One region of the Novosphingobium sp. NBM11 genome, then DNA from elsewhere that is predicted to be linked to it. Evidence: riboswitches for the same ligand, from Rfam matches in the RefSeq annotation. Region 1 holds a riboswitch; each other region holds the start of a gene.

What was found. A riboswitch is a leader RNA that binds a small molecule or an ion and turns the genes downstream of it on or off. The one in region 1 is predicted to bind cobalamin.
Region 2: another riboswitch for cobalamin. It lies ahead of cobW (cobalamin biosynthesis protein CobW); the one in region 1 lies ahead of F1640_RS22305 (hypothetical protein).
Region 3: another riboswitch for cobalamin. It lies ahead of F1640_RS06500 (TonB-dependent siderophore receptor); the one in region 1 lies ahead of F1640_RS22305 (hypothetical protein).

What each region holds. Positions count from the first base shown of each region.
Region 1 is NZ_VUOG01000003.1:438,512-443,858, reverse strand. Features, by position in the region: gene F1640_RS22315 (DUF1636 domain-containing protein) at 1-143, opposite strand, end outside; gene F1640_RS22310 (TonB-dependent siderophore receptor) at 143-2,095, opposite strand; cobalamin riboswitch at 2,303-2,494, opposite strand; cobalamin riboswitch at 2,553-2,754, shown strand; gene F1640_RS22305 (hypothetical protein) at 2,999-3,571, shown strand; gene cobO (cob(I)yrinic acid a,c-diamide adenosyltransferase) at 3,568-4,170, shown strand; gene F1640_RS22295 (cobyrinate a,c-diamide synthase) at 4,167-5,347, shown strand, end outside.
Region 2 is NZ_VUOG01000001.1:514,684-520,030, forward strand. Features, by position in the region: gene cobN (cobaltochelatase subunit CobN) at 1-1,840, opposite strand, end outside; gene cobW (cobalamin biosynthesis protein CobW) at 1,851-2,888, opposite strand; cobalamin riboswitch at 3,070-3,298, opposite strand; gene F1640_RS02520 (hypothetical protein) at 3,328-3,846, opposite strand; gene F1640_RS02525 (HoxN/HupN/NixA family nickel/cobalt transporter) at 3,839-4,885, opposite strand; gene F1640_RS02530 (TonB-dependent receptor domain-containing protein) at 4,967-5,347, opposite strand, start outside.
Region 3 is NZ_VUOG01000001.1:1,370,275-1,375,621, forward strand. Features, by position in the region: gene F1640_RS06500 (TonB-dependent siderophore receptor) at 1-1,261, opposite strand, end outside; cobalamin riboswitch at 1,367-1,568, opposite strand; gene F1640_RS06505 (cell wall hydrolase) at 1,720-3,090, shown strand; gene F1640_RS06510 (hypothetical protein) at 3,241-3,474, shown strand; gene F1640_RS06515 (DsbA family oxidoreductase) at 3,526-4,227, opposite strand; gene nudC (NAD(+) diphosphatase) at 4,224-5,108, opposite strand; gene F1640_RS06525 (serine hydrolase) at 5,105-5,347, opposite strand, start outside.

The DNA.
Region 1 (5,347 bases):
GGTTCCTGTGCCTGAACCTGCCGCAAGGCCTCGGCGAGCAGCGCGCCACCGCGCCGCCCGCCTTCGTCCTCGCGCCGGTCGGCGGACAGGCGGCAGGTGGAGCAGACCACCACTGCCGGCCCCGCTGCAACCGCGCGCAGCATCAGAACCGGCTCCGCAGGCCGATGTAGACCGTCCGGCCCAGGCTGCCGTAACCGCTGGCGGTCTCGTAGTGCCGGTCGGCCAGGTTTTCGATGCGGCCATGGACCGTCAGCCCACCAGCCACGCGCCACTGCACGCGCAGGTCGACCAGCCAGTAGTCGGGCAGGGTCGCGCGGCTGCCCGCGCGGTCGAACGTTGCGCCGGCGTAGCGCGCGGCCACGCTGGCCTTCACCCCTTGCGGCAGCTCGATCCCGCCTTCGATATCGGCGAGATGGCGCGGCACGCGGGCAAGCTGGCGGCCGAAGTCGGCGCCGCCGGGCGACCGGTCCTGCGCGGAGATCCAGCTGTAGTTGGCTTGCGCGAACAGCACGCCGATCCGCGCATCCCCGCTCAGTTCGATGCCCCGCGCGTGCGCCTTGCGGACATTGGCGTAATAGCCGAAGCGCGTCGTGGTGGTGCTGGGCACGTAGCAGGACGCGGGCAGCGCGCCGCTGGTGGGGCAATAGGCGAAGTCGATCAGGTTGTCGGTGTCGCGCTCGAACCATGCCGCGGAACCGTGCAGCACGCTGCCCAGCGTCTGCTCGAAGCCGGCCGACCAGCCCCTCGCCCTTTCGGGCCGGAGGTCCGCGTTGCCGTAGAGGCTGAACAGCTGGTAGAGCGACGGAGCCTTGAACCCGTCGTCATAGCTGGCGCGCAGCACCGTCCTGCCCGCGTTGGGTGTATAGACCCCGCCGGCGCTGAACACCGTGTTGCCACCGAAGCGCGACTGGTGATCGTAGCGCACGCCGCCGTTGAGCGTCAGCCCGGCAAGCGGCGTCGCGCGCAGCTCGCCATAGAGGCTGTCAGTCGAAGCGGTCTGGGGCACCAGTGTGTAGGGCGCGGTGTTGTTGCCCGGCGAGGCCGTGGTCATCCGCTGTTCCTCGCGCTCGGCGCCGAACACCGCCTGCACCGCGTCGGAAAGGCGCAGCGATCCCTGGTACTCGAAGCGGCGGACGCGGCCGTGGGCATCGAAGTTCAGCGGACGGATCGCGCGGGCGGGGTCGTAGTTCTCGCGGTCCGTCTCGGTCTGCATCGCCGCCAGCCGGTTGGTGAAACGGCCATTGAGCAGCGCCAGATTGAGCCCCGCATAGCCCGACCATTCCTTCGTCCGGCCATAGATGAGCGAATCGCCCGCCGTGCTGTCGAAATCGTTGCGCGCGTCGGCCCAGTAACCGCGCAGGTCCAGCGACAGGTTCGGCGTCAGCTTGACCGTGGCTGTGCCACTGGCGGAGGTGCGGCGGTATCCGTCGGGCTCGGTGCCGTTGCTGCGCGCCGAAATGCCGTCGGTGGAGAAGGTCGAGGCGGACAGCCGCCAGTCGACCAGCGTGCCCGTGCCGCCGACGCCGGCTTGCGCGTTCACCGTATCGTGCGTGCCCGCCTCGACCGCCAGGCCGCCTTCCAGCGGCTTTTCCGCCCGGCGCGTGGTCACGTTGATGACGCCGCCGATCGCGTCGCTGCCCCACAGGATCGATTGCGGACCGCGCAGGATCTCGATGCGTTCGATGTCATCGACCAGCAGGTTGGCGAAAGCATAGCCGCCGGACGTGGCGGAAGGATCGGACAGGCGCATCCCGTCGATCACCATCACCGACTGGCCAGCGTCCGCGCCACGGATGCGCAGCGACGTGGCGGCGCCGTAACCGCCGTTGCGCGACAGGCTGATGCCCGGCGTGCGGACCAGAAGATCGGTCACGGCCAGCGGCTGCGCCTGGCGGATGGCCGCCTCGTCCAGCACGGTGACGGTGGAGGAGACGCGATCCTGCGCGACCGGCGTGCGCAGCGCGGTGACGACGATGGAGGTGTCGGGAACGGCGTCAGGGGCCGGATCTTCGGGGTAAGGGGCAGCATGGGCGGCCACGGGAAGGCCCAGCGAAAGGGAAAGGGCAGAAACAACGGAACAACGGGTCAGGCGCATGGTGCGGTTCCCTGGATACGAACGGCGATGACCTGCCGCTCGGACCGCAAGGAAAACGCCCGCCGCGCGACGCCCCGGCGAGGTGGCCGGAGGGCACGAGACGACGCTTCCCGCACGGTCTTCCCGGCAGGCAGTGGCTGTCGTTGCGCGAGGGATCGTCCCGCCTTTGGCGCGGGAACCTCGAACGTCCGGTGCACCCTGCCCGAACGAAGAACGACCGCGTCAGGCAGGTCTCCTGGCTCACGGGTCAATGCCGGTCCGGCCGCCTTCTCAGGACGGTGAAGTCCCAATGGCGTGATGGCCGGTCGGCTCGCCGCTTACAGTTGCAGGGGCAGCCGGGGTTTCGCACCCCGTTCCCTTTTGATCCCCTTCCGGGGAACCTGTCGCAGAGCGGCGGATAGCTTCGCGCCGGCGCTGCCGCAAGCGCGAATGCTTGCGGCAGCGCACCGGTTCGCTTATCACCGGCGGCGTAACGGGTGCCCGAAAGGGCTTAATCGGGAAGTCCGGCCGGCGGAAATCCGCCGAATCCGGCACTGCTCCCGCAACTGTGACCGGTGAGCGCATCGCCATCATGCCATTGGGGTTCCGGCCCTGAGAAGGCGGCGACAGGCGCGATGATCCGGGAAGTCAGGAAACCGGCCCGCTATCGTCGTTCCTTCGCGCGGGCGGGATGCACCGGGCGGACGAGGGCTTCTCCCTTGGCGGACGACATAAGTGCGTTTGTTGCCGAAGGGGGCCTGTGATGAACTGCGTCTGACATCCACGACAACCGCAGCAGGCGTGCGCCCCGGCCCCGAGCTTTCGGTTCCGCGCCCGCCCGCGCATCGCAAAGGCCCCCGCGCCGCAGCCGATGGTCGCGTGCGCGGCCACAACGCGAAATCCAACCCGTTCAGGAGACCCCTCATGGTCCGTAATACCCGGTTCGAACTGTCCGTCTTCGGGCTTCTCGCCCTCGTCATGCTCATCACGCGCAGCCATTCGCTGAGCCAGGTCATCCACCTGCCCGATACCAGCCTGGCCAGCTTCTTCGTGCTCGGCTTCTTCGTCCGCCGCGCGGCCGCGTTCGGCGCGCTGTTCCTGCTGGGCTATGCCATCGACGTGGTGGTGATCGGCTGGTTCGGCCAGTCGGCCTTCTGCTTTACGCCCGCCTACGGGATGCTGGTGCCCGCCTATGGCGTGATGTGGCTGGCCGGACGGTACGCGCAGGCCCGGCTGGGCGAAAGCCTGGCCGCCCTGCCGATCATGGCCGTGCTGCTGATCTGCGCCACGTTCGCGTCCGAACTGCTTTCGAGCGGCGGTTTCTACTTCCTCGGCGGCCGCTTCGCCGATCCGACACTCGCGGGCTTCCTGCCCCGCATCGGGCGCTATTTCCCGTCGACGCTGTGGGCGACGCTCGGTTGGAGCGGCCTGGCCGCCGCCGCGTTCTCGCTGCTGTTCCTGATCCGGCCCGAGCTGCGCGAAAGCGAGCGCCGGTGAGCGGGTCCGAAGACAACGCGCACCGCGAGCGCACCCGCCGGCACAAGGCGGTGGTCGACGCCAAAATCGCCGCCGCCACGCGCGACAAGGGCCTGCTGCTGGTGCTGACGGGCAACGGCAAGGGAAAGTCCTCCAGCGCCTTCGGCATGGTCGCGCGCACGCTGGGATACGGTCGCAAGGCGGCCGTGTTCCAGTTCATCAAGGGGGCCGAGAACGTGGGCGAGCGCGCCTTCTTCTCGCGCCATCCCGACGTGATCTGGGAAAAGTGCGGCGAAGGCTTCACCTGGGAAACGCAGGACCGCCAGCGCGATATCGCCGCCGCGCGCGCCGGCTGGGAAAAGGCCAGGGCCGCGCTGGCCGATCCGGCGATCAGCCTCGTGGTGCTGGACGAGCTGACCTACCTCGTCACCTATCGCTATCTCGCGCTCGACGAGATCATTCCCGCGCTGGAAGCGCGACCGGCGATGCAGCACGTCGTCATCACCGGCCGCGCCGCCGACGAGGCGCTGATCGCCGCCGCCGACACCGTCAGCGCGATCCGCGACGTGAAGCACGCCTTCCGCGACGGCGTGCGCGCGCAGGAAGGGATCGACCGGTGAAGGCGGCGCGGTGCCCGGCCCTGCTGGTCAGCGCGCCGGCATCCGGGCAAGGCAAGACGCTGGTGACGGCGGCGCTGGCCCGCCGTCACCGCCAGGCCGGGCGCAAGGTTCGCGTATTCAAGTGCGGCCCGGACTTCCTCGATCCGATGATCCTCGAACGGGCGAGCGGCGCGCCGGTCTATCAGCTCGACCTGTTCATGGTGGGCGAGGCCGGATGCCGCCGCCTGCTAGCCGATGCCGCGCGCGAGGCCGATCTCATCCTCGTCGAAGGGGTGATGGGCCTGTTCGACGGCGATCCGTCCGCCGCCGATCTGGCCGCCCGCTTCGGCCTGCCGGTGCTGGCGGTGGTGGACGGCAGCGCCACGGCGCAGAGCTTCGGCGCGCTGGTCCATGGGCTTGCCTCCTACCGCGACGACGTGCGGGTGATCGCGGCGCTGGCCAACCGCGTTGCGGGAGAGCGTCACGCCGCCATGCTCGGCCAAAGCCTGCGCGGCGGCGTGCAGTGGCTGGGCGCCCTGCCCCGCGATGCCGGGATCGCCTTTCCCGAGCGCCATCTCGGGCTGGTGCAGGCGGACGAGATCGCCGATCTCGACGGGCGCATCGACCGGGCGGCCGCCGCGCTGCCGGGCGACGCCTGCTGGCTGCCGGCGCCGGTGGATTTCGCCGGACACGAAGCCCACACCTCCGCGGGACGCGATCTCGCCGGACTGCGGATTGCCGTCGCGCAGGACGCGGCGTTCGGTTTCCTCTATCCCGCCAACCTCGATTGCCTGCGCGCGATGGGCGCCACGCTGGCGTTCTTCTCGCCCCTCGCCGATGCCACGCTGCCCCCATTCGACGCGCTGTGGCTGCCCGGCGGATACCCGGAACTTCACCTCGACCGGCTGGCCGGCAACCACGCCATGCGCGATGCCATCCGCGCGCACCATGCGGCGGGAAAGGCGGTGCTCGCCGAATGCGGGGGCATGCTCTATTGCCTGGAGGCACTGGACGACGGCAAAGGCGCGCACGCCCCGATGCTGGGCCTGATGCCGGGCCGGGCGACAATGCAGGCGAGCCTTGCCGCGCTGGGATTGCAGGACATGGCCTTGCCCGCGGGCAGCCTGCGCGGCCACACGTTCCACTATTCCAGGATGGATACCCCGTTATCCCCCGTTACCCGGGCCAAAAACCCCGG
Region 2 (5,347 bases), on a different contig from region 1:
AGAATTCATCCAGCAGCGCCTCGATCCGGGCCAGCCCCGCACCGCTTTGCGTTTGCACCAGTGGCGGGGGAACGTGCCCGATCGTAACCGCGCTGATCCGGCGCTTGGCCTGCGCCGCTTCGCCGGGATCGTTGACGATGAACGGATAGATCACCGGCATCGCGCCGGTCAGCGCCTCGGGCCAGCAAGCATCGGACAGCGCGACTGATTTGCCCGGCAGCCATTCCAGTGTGCCATGTGCGCCGACATGCACCAGCGCGTCCACGCTTCGCTGGCGCAGCCACAGGTAGAACGCCACATAGCCATGGCGCGGGCAGCGGGACAGGTCGTGATAGTCGCCGTCGCGATGGGCGCGCTCGCCGCGTTCGGGCTGCAAGGCTACCAGCGCGTTGCCGATGGGCAGCGCGGCAAAACGGAACGCGCCATCGGCGGCGGCAGCATCGGCTTCCGGCTCGCCCCATGCGGCGAAAAGTTCAGCGCGCAGGGTATCGGGCAGTGCTGCCAACGCCTTGCGGTACTCTGCCAGCGGCCAGTGCTGATGTGTGCATTCAAGGAGCGCTGCCAGTCCGGCCTGCGCGTCAGTGGCATATCCCGCCTCGGCCAGATCGGCCAGGATCGCCTCGGCAGAAGCCAGCGCATCCAGCCCCACGGCGTGGGCGATCTGGTATGCCTTGCCGGGATAAGTCGACAGGACCAGCGCAACCCGCCGCTCGGCAACCGGCGTTTGGGCAAGTGCGATCCAGCCCGCTACCCGCGCGGTGATCGCTTCGATCCGGCCGGCATCGGCGCGATGGATGGTACGGGCAAAGCCAAGCGCGGGATCGCGCGTCCCCGCCTCCTTGAAGCTGGCGATGCCTGCAAACACCCGCCCGTCAATTTCGGGCAGCACCACATGCATGGCAATGTCTGCGGGGGAAAGCCCGCGCGACGCCGCCGCCCATCCCGCGCGCCCGGACGTGGCCAGCGCCAGCTGAAACACGGGAACGCCCGCGCCATCAAGCGGGGTGGCGCCGTCCTCGCCCCGCGCGGAAAAAGCGGTAGCGTTGATGATCGCTACCGGGCCAAGTCCGCGCACCCAGCGGTCCACCTGTTCGCGCACCTGCGGGGCTTTCAGCGAGGGGACGAAGATCGACAATGCATCGAAACCGCGCTGCTCGAACGCGGTATGCAGGGCGGCAAACGGGTCCAGATCGTGGGCGGTCAGGTAAGAACGATAGAACACGATCAGGACCAGCGGCCTTGCCGGATCGCGCACAAAGGCTTCAGGATCGACCACGCCAAAGCCGGGATGCCAGCCTCCCGCCATCGGCAGCGGATCGCATGTCCGGGCGGGGGCATCAATCAGCCCCGCCAGCTGCGACAGCGCGGCAAGCGCCGCCTGCGCCGCCCCTGCACCGCCAGCATCGCACCACTGCGCAAGTTCGCGCAATGCAGGCACCGGCACGGTCGAAACCGCATCCAGCCGCGCGTCCTCCCAGCCGTCGCCGGGCAGCACGGCCAGGGCGATGCCGCGCGACCGGGCCAGCGCCTCGACCTGTTGCAGCCCGTAGCTCCAATAGGGCGTGCCGCCGATCAGCCGGATCAGGATCGCCTTTGCACCCGAAAGTGTCCGCTCGACATACGTGTCGACCGACAGCGGATGCATCAGCGCCGCCAGATTGGCGAGCCGCAGCGAAGGGAACGCCACATCGCCCGCGCGGGCCTGATGCCATGCCGCCGCGAATGCGCCCAGGTCGCTGTCCGAAAAGGACAGGACCACCAGATCCGCAGGCTCTTGCCCCAGATCCTGCGGGACGGCGGTTTCCTCCATCCCGTGCGTTTCGCGGAAAATGACGTGCATGGCCCGCGCCTTACGCCAGCAGCACCGCGCGAATGGCGTCTGCATCGACATGATCGTGCTCGGCAATGGCGACCAGCGTGGTGCGGCGCGGCTCGTCAGGCCGCCACGGGCGGTCGTACTGGTGGCGCACCCGCGCGCCTACCGCCTGCACCAGCAGCCGCATCGGCTTGCCCGCAACGGCGGCATAGCCCTTCACGCGCAGGATATGGTGATCGCGCGCCAGCGTTTCGATCCGCGCCACAAGCACTGCCGGATCGGCGATCTCGCCCCATGCGATGACGGTGCTGTCAAAGTCGTCGTGCTCGTGGTCGTCATCTCCATCATGGTGCGATGGGCGCGCGGCGATGTCGTCCTCGGCAGCGGCATCAAGGCCCAGAATCACGCGCGGATCGACCACGCCTTCGGTCAGTTCGATCACCGGAACCGGGCGACTAAGCTCCGCCGCGATGATCGCGCGCGCTGCGGCGACACCTTCCGGACCTGCCAGATCAACCTTGGTCAGCAGAATCATGTCGGCGCAGGCAAGCTGGTCCTCGAACACTTCCGAAAGCGGCGTCTCATGATCGATGCTGGGATCGGCGGCGCGCTGGGCGTCAAGCGCGGCCACATCGGGCGCGAACCGGCCTGCCGCCACCGCTTCGGCATCGGCCAGCGCCAGCACACCGTCCACGGTGATCCGGCTACGAATCGCGGGCCAGTCAAACGCCTTGAGCAGCGGCTTGGGCAAGGCCAGACCCGATGTCTCGATCAGGATGTGATCCGGGCGCGGATCAAGCGCCAGCAGCTTTTCCACCGTGGGGATGAAGTCATCCGCCACGGTGCAGCAGATGCAGCCATTGGCCAGTTCTACGATGTTTTCCGCCGGGCAATCCGGAATGGCGCAAGATTCCAGAATCTGGCCATCCACGCCCAGCGAGCCGAATTCGTTGACCACCACCGCCAGCCTGCGCCCGCCCGCATTGCGGATCAAATGGCTGATGAGCGTGGTTTTCCCCGCGCCCAGAAAGCCCGTAATGATGGTGACAGGCACCTTTGACAGGTCGGCCACAAGCAATTCCTCCGCGCGCCAGAGCGACAAACGGCGGGGCTTGCCGGACAAGTCCGGTCGGCGCATCGCAACGGGCAGGCGCGATGAAGCACCCGTTACCACGCGGCCGTGCAGCCCCAGCCGCACAGCTTCGTCGCTCAGACGGAGAGTTACCGTGCCGTGACCATCCCCTGGATCAGGCAAGAGCGACCGGTGCGCCGGCAGGTCTCCTGGCTCGCGGGTCACAGCTTGATGCACGCCTTCCCAGACTTTGCGCCAAAGCGCTGTCCAGTGGCAGCTCCTGTGTTCAGGAGCATGTGCATCGCGCTATCCGCTTACAGTTGCAGGGACAGCCACGGATTTGGGAGCAAGCTCCCGCACCGCATTCCCGATTAAGCCCCTTGCGGGGCACCGGCGCGATCATTGAAGGGCGGGTTGCCCCGGTCCTTCGCCGCGCGCTCTAGACGAAAATGCCAGCCAAGCCAATTGAAGTTGTTGCTTCATCCTCTTTACGCCATCGCCTTATCTCGGATGGGTTGGCTGCCAGGCGCTCGATCGCATCGCAGGGATAAGTCCAGAGCGTTATTTCGGTTACGCCTTTTCTGATCCTGGAAGCCCCCGATAGGGCCAAGCGGCCGTCCTTGGCCCACCGTGTTCGCTCGCGGGACGTGATGCAGAGAATATCCTCGACCTGCCGTTGACTGACAGGCTTGCACGCTATCCGGAAAAGCCGTTTCCGTATGGCATCGACGAGATCTTCCGCAGCCTGCCTTGAATTCGGATCAAAGACACAACTTTTTCTGGATTTAACGAATGTTCCGTTGGAACGAGCCATCAGCATCCGGATCGCCGCGTCGCGCTCGCCGTGATGTACGCGAAGCCCGAGCGGCATTCGGACATCAAGATCGATTGAGACGGTGCAGGACTGGTCATCGTGGCTGAGTATGACGCAACGATCCACGCAGTGACGGTCAGGCAACGACCGAAACCTCGATTTCATCGAACCGCTTCCAGCGATAGATCGCGTAACTCGCCAGCCAGCAGAACACGAAAAGACCGATGATGGCGAAGCCCAGACCATTGAAATTTTCGCCCAGTTCAGCGGCGACCCGCCATGGCCTACCCGTAAGGGCCAGCTTGTCGCCAATCAGGGCCAGCGTTTCGATTCCACCAATGACAATCGCCACGATGGCCGAGATCAGGGTAATGGTGATGTTGTAGTAGAGCTTGCGGATCGGCTTCACGAAGGCCCATTCATAAGCGCCCAGCATCACCACGCCGTCCGCCGTATCGATGAGGGCCATACCGACCGCGAACAGGGCGGGCAGGACCAGGATTGTCCCGATCGACAGGCCATCGGCGGCCTGGCTGGCCGACATGCCCAGAATGGCAACTTCGGTTGCTGTATCGAACCCAAGCCCGAACAGAAACCCCAGCGGGGCCATATGCCAGCTTTTGTTCACGAGGCGGAACATCGGCCTGAACAGTCTGGAAAGCAGACCGCGCCCACCCAATAGCAGATCAAGATCGTCCTCGGCATAGCTGCCGCCTGCACGAACATGGGCAAAAGTCCGCCAGACAGAGCGCAGGATGACCAGGTTCATGCCGGCGATCGTGAACAGGAAAAGCGCGGAAATCACGGTTGCAATCACGCCACCGATTTCCTTGAAAGCGCCAAACTGCGACAGCGCGCTGGCCGTCACCGCAATGATGATCGATGCTATGGCAATGATTCCGGAATGCCCGATCGCGAACCAGAATCCGACCGAAACCGGACGCTGCCCGTCCTGCATCAGCTTGCGGGTCACATTGTCGATCGCCGCAATATGATCGGCATCAACCGCGTGACGCAGGCCCAGCCCCCAGGCAAGCACGGCGGTGCCGAGCATCAACGGCTGTGCATGAAACAGGCTGAATGCCCAGACCCAGACGCCAATGTTGGCGGCGATCAATCCGGCAAACAAGGCACCAATTCGTCGGCGCAGAGACAGGGACGGCAGTGTCTTCGTGAGGGGCATGATTGGCTCGGCGATTGAGGAATGAACAAACGAAGGACGGTGCCGCAGACGTGCCGCAGCGCCGCCCATCAAGGGATTTCGCTAGAAATTGACCTTTGCGCCAATCCTCACAGTTCGAGGCTCGACCACGCGGCTCAACCGGCCTTCCACCGGAGCACCTGCATCAAAGGCGGGGATGTAGGACTCGTAATAATAGGCGATGTCCTTGTCTCGGCTGTCGAAGATGTTCAGCACTTCTCCAAATATCTCGACCTTCTTGCCCTTCCACGCGGCCCGGGCATTCATGACCGTGCTGCCCCGATCCCGGACACTGTTGTCCTCGACAAGCGGAGAAGGTCCAAGGTGGCGCACCCGAATGCTGGCTTCCCAGGGATCAAGAATGATGGCGGCACCTGCTGAAGCCGCGTTCTCGAATGCATTGGGGATGTGATCGCCATTGTCGAAGCGCGCATGGCTGGCGGT
Region 3 (5,347 bases), on a different contig from region 1:
GCGTGGGCGCCTTGAACCCTTCGCCATAGCTGGCGCGCAGGCGCAGCCCCTGCGCCACGCGGACGCTGCCGTTGGCACCGAACGTCGCCTGCGTGCCGAAGCGGCTGTGATCGTCGACGCGCACGCCGGCGGCAAGGCTGGCCCGGTCGGTGTACCAGCCGAGCAGCGCGTGGCCGCTGGACAGGCGCGCGCTGTGCTGCGCGTCGAAGCTGGACGAGAAGCGCGTCCATTCGCTGTCCCCGCCGAAATCGAGCGCGACATGCGCGGGCAGCGCGATGCGGCCGGTCAGGTCGACGCGCTGGCTGCGGCCCTTGTAGCCGTACTGCGGATCGGCGCCGTAGGTGGGATCGTAGTAGTTCCGGCGCGTATCGGCGAGCGCATAGCCGCCATCGAGCGTAAGCGCGCTGCCGGCATAGTGGAACCCGGCGCGGCCGGAGAACTGGCGGGTCTTCTGGTATTCCGGCGTGTCGCCGAACACGGTGTAAGTCGGCGGCGGATAACCGTCGATATCGAGCTTGCTGTCGGCATAGCGCGCGACGGCGTTGAGCGAGAGATCGGGGGTGAGGTTCACGCGCCCGCGCCCGCCGATGCGCCATTGGCGGTAGCCGTCCGGCTCGGTGCCGACCGCGGCGGCGGAAACGCCATCGGTGCGCGCGTAGCCGCCGTTGAGCGAGAAGGCATAGCGATCGTTGGCCACACCGGCCACGGCATCGGCGGAGACCGTTTCCTTCGCGCCATATTCGACGCTGGCCTCCGCGCCGTTCACTTCCTTGGTCGTCACCGCGATGACGCCGCCGATCGCGGCGCTGCCCCAGACCACGGAGTTCGAGCCGCGCAGCACGTCGATGCGGTCGATTCCGCCGGTCAACAGGTTGCCGAAATCGTAGCCGCCCGAGGGCGAGGACACGTCCTCCACGCGCACGCCATCGATCAGCACCAGCACCTGTTCGGATTCGGACCCGCGCAGGCGCACGCCGGTGAAGGCGCCAAGACCGCCGTTGCGCGAAAAGGTGAGACCGGGCACGCGCTCCAGCACGCGCGTCAGGTCAGCGCCCTGCACTTGCGCGATCTGCTCGGCGGTGATGACGGTGACGGCCTGCCCGGTCTGGTCGAGCCGCAGCTTGCTGCCCGTGGCGAGCACGGTGATCTGCGCATCGGCGGAGACGGCCGGCGCGGCGGGTTGCGCCATATCGTCCTGCGCCAGCGCCGGCGCAGCGGCCAACAGGGATGCGGTAAGGAAAAACAGATACTTGCCCGGCATTCTTCAGACTCCCAGCCCATGAACGAACTGCCGTTCATGGCGGGAGGACCGCCGGGCCAACGGGCGGAACTCGCGACGCGTGCGCCCGGTACACCCCGCCCGGCCGCGGAACGACCACACACCGGCAGGTCTCCTGGCTCTCCGGGTCATCGCCCCCTGCCCGCCTTCCCGGCCGTGCGGCCAGTGGCATCGTGGACAGGGCGCTCGCCGGATACAGTTGCGGGGGCAGCTCCGGTTGGGGACCGTGTTGGTCCTTCGCGGATTCCCTCTAGGCCCGTTGAAGGGCACCGGTGGCGTCGCTGCGGCGCGTAGCCCCGAACGGGGGCACGAGCAAGAGTCTTAACCGATTCACCCTATGACGCGGGTCTGTGCCGCCTTGGGACGGCGCGAACGCCGTGCGTGCGGGACCTGTCCGCGCGCGCTAGCGCAGGAGAGCAAAGGAACGCGTCCAAGACCCGATGCCGCTGGAAATCGCCTACCGTCCGTTCACCCTTCCGACCGGGGCCTTGCCCCCGGCTGCGGAGGAGAACGTGCGCACGGGCGACGCAGAGACGCGCCGCGATCACCTTCCCGCCAACGCCATTGCGGAAGCGGCCGATCCCGCCCCCCTTGTGCCCCGCCCGCGCGATTTTGCCGCGCGCATCCGCCGGCGCGACATGGTCTCGGTGCGGCGCCGGCTGCGGACCCCGTCGATGCTGCGCCAGCGGCTGGCGGGCGTGGCCACGATCGGCCTGTTCGCGATGGTGCTCGGCCCCATCGGCTGGGGCAGCCCCGGCGGGATCGACCGCGCCGCCGCGCAGGCCGAGGCCGGCCCGTTGCAGCCGTTCGAGCAGGCGGGCGAAAGCTTTCCCGGATCGGCCTTCTACTATGTCTCGCCCGACGATACCGGGCTGATCGCGCCCAACGCCGCCGAACAGGCCTGGGCCGCGCACCGCGATGACGAGGAAGTCGCGTCCGCCGTCGAACCCGCCGGCCCCGCCGCGCGGCCGATCTTCGCGCGCGGCAGCGGCGAGGACCAATGGCGCGCGCTGCAGTGCCTGACCGCGGCGATCTATTACGAGGCCGCTTCGGAACCCGACAGCGGCCAGCGCGCGGTGGCGCAAGTGGTGCTGAACCGCGTGGCGCATCCAGCCTTCCCCAATACCGTGTGCGGCGTGGTCTATCAGGGATCGGAACGGCCCGGCTGCCAGTTCAGCTTCGCCTGCGACGGATCGCTGGCGCGCCGGCCGATGGTGGCGTTCTGGGAACGCGCGCGGCGCGTGGCCCGCGATGCGCTGGCGGGCTACGTCTATGCCCCGGTGGGCCTTGCCACGCACTATCACACCAGCGCGATCCACCCCTACTGGGCCGACAGCCTGGCCTTCATCGGCACGATCGGCGCCCATCGCTTCTACCGCTGGAGCGGCGGCGCGGGACGCCCGGCGGCGTTCAACGCGGTCTATGCCGGAGGCGAGCCGATCGCCGCGCCGCATCCGCGCACCTGGACGCCCGCCCCCACCGACATCGCCGATCCGGTCGCGCTCGCCCGCGCCTACGAGGACGGCCGCCTGGCCGCGCTCCAGCAGCAGGCCGCGCCGGTGCCGGCCGCAACGTCCGCCGCGTTCGGGCAAATGCCGCTGCCCCACGCCACCGCGCCCGCCTATGCCCCGGCGATCGAGCAGCGCGGCGGCGATGCCGTGTTCCGCGCGGGCAACCGGCTGCCGGGCGCGCCGGCCACCGGTTCACAACCCGCCGGGTCCAGTCCGGCGGGAGCGAACCTGCCCGGCTCCAACGCAATCCGGCCCGAATACCAGAACAGCGGCAAGTGGATCGCGCAACCGCAGGGGTAGGGTGAGGAGGAGTTCCGCGACGGAGAGTGTGGCACGGCGTTTCGGAAACCAGAATATTCCGGGCTTTGGGCATAAGAAGCCCCTTCATGCTTGTGGCGGCGCTGGCGCTAGCCTGATAACAAGCGTTGCTCGAATGACGAGGGTTACAGATTGTTTGGCGATTTTGTTCTTGCGCTTGTCGGCTTCGGTCTTGTCGGTTTCATGATCAATCGGCTTTACGCTGGACTTACGGATCGACAGCTTCCCGTGAAGGGGCAGGTGTACTCTCGAGCGTCGCGGCCAATTGCATATTGGATCACCATGACGAACGCCACCATCGGCCTGATTTTAGGATCGGGTATTGGTTTTGCAGGGATTGTACTGCTGTTTGGTCGCGGAAACTGATTTTCGCGAATACCCGATAGCGGCAGCCCATTCCGGCATTTGCCACACGCCCTAGGCTCCCGCCGCCGCCTCGCGCGCGATCACGCGGCGCAGGGCGTTGGCATAGACGTCCGGTTCCTGCGCGCCGGGGATCAGGTATTTGCCGTTGACGACCATTGCCGGCACGCCCGAAATGTTCCAGTCCCACGCCTGCTGCTCGCCCGCCACGACGATCGCGGCCAGTTCCGGATCGTCGAGCGCGGCTTGCGCGCGGGCGCGGTCCAGCCCCGCGCTTTCCGCCACATCGAGCAGGACCGCATGGTCCGAAACGTTGCGGCGGTGCTGGAAATGCGCCGCGAACAGCGCCAGCTTCAGCCGCACTTCGGTTTCCGCATCGTAATCGCGCAAGGCATGGACCAGCAGCGTGTGCGCGGCGCGGGTGTTCCACATCATCGCGGGCGGCGGCGTGCCCTCGCCCGACCAGGACAGGCTGGCGCCGGCGCGTTCGGCGATGGCCAGCAATTGCGAGCGGCCTTCCGCCGCCTGTTCCTTGCTGCGCCCGTACTTGCGCATGATATGCGCGCTCTGCTCCTCGCCTTCGGGCGGCATGTCGGGGTTCAGCTCGAAGGGGTGGAAGCGGATCGTCGCCGTCACCTCGTCGCCCAGGATGGCCAGCCCCTTTTGCAGCTGGTGGTAGCCGATCACGCACCACGGGCACATCACGTCCGACCAGATGTCGATCGTCACCGGCTTTGGCGTAGCGGGCGCGGTCATCGGGCGATCCACCATTCCAGCAGGTGCCGCGCCACAGCGTGCTGCGGGGGCGCGATGAAAGGCCCTTCCTCATCGCCGTCCAGCGCCGCCCGCACTTCGGCGCGGGTGAACCAGCGCGCCTCTTCCAGTTCGGTGGTGTCGACGGTGAGCGTGGGATCGTCGGTCAGGCTGTGGCAGCCGATCATCAGCGACGAGGGGAACGGCCACGGCTGACTGGCGACATAGGTCACATCGCGCACGATCACGCCCGCTTCCTCCTGCACTTCGCGCGCCACCGCGCCCTCGATCGATTCGCCCGGTTCGACGAACCCGGCGAGCGCCGAGAAGCGGCGCGGGGGAAAGCGCGGCTGGCGGCCCAGCAGCAGGTTGCCCTGATGCTCCACCAGCATGATCGTGACCGGATCGACGCGCGGGAAGTGCTCCGCCTTGCACGCTTCGTTCGTGCAGGAACGCTGCCAGCCGCCCTTGGCGAGCACGGTGGCATGGCCGCAGCGGGCGCAGAAGCGGTGCCGGGCGTGCCAGTCCACCAGGCTGCGCGCGCCGCCATAGATCGCCAGATCCTGCGATCCCAGCATCGTCATCGCCTGCCACAGGCGCGGGTTGGGCGGCGCGACACTGCCCACCAGACGCGGCGCGACTTCGGCGAAGCAGCCGCGTCCGTCCTCGGTCAGCCCCAGAAACACCAGTTCGGCCTGCGGATCGGCATCGGCCAGCGTGCCCCAGTCCAGCCCGCCTTCGGGCGCGAGCAGCGGGTCCAGCCCGTCCAGCCGCAGCAGGCGCGCGCGCCAGTTCATCAACCCGGCAAGCTTTTCCGGATCGGAGCGGACATGGTCCGCCCGGTCGAGCGCGCTGCCGGCAAAGGCGATGGTGGTTCCGTTCATGCGGCTTTCTTTCCACGAAACAGGTCTGCGATCACAGCCTTGGGGAAGTCCCTTTGCACCGGATAGGCTTCGGAGGGCATGTATTGCGTATAAAGGCCCGCCCGGTTGCCCACGCGATGGTTGATGAAGGCGATCGTACCGGCGGCGCCGGCCCAGCCATACGTCCCCGCATCCACGCCGATGCCCACGCGCCCGCCGGCGCCGAAGCCCCCGCCCGCGATCATCGTGCCGTCGGTGGC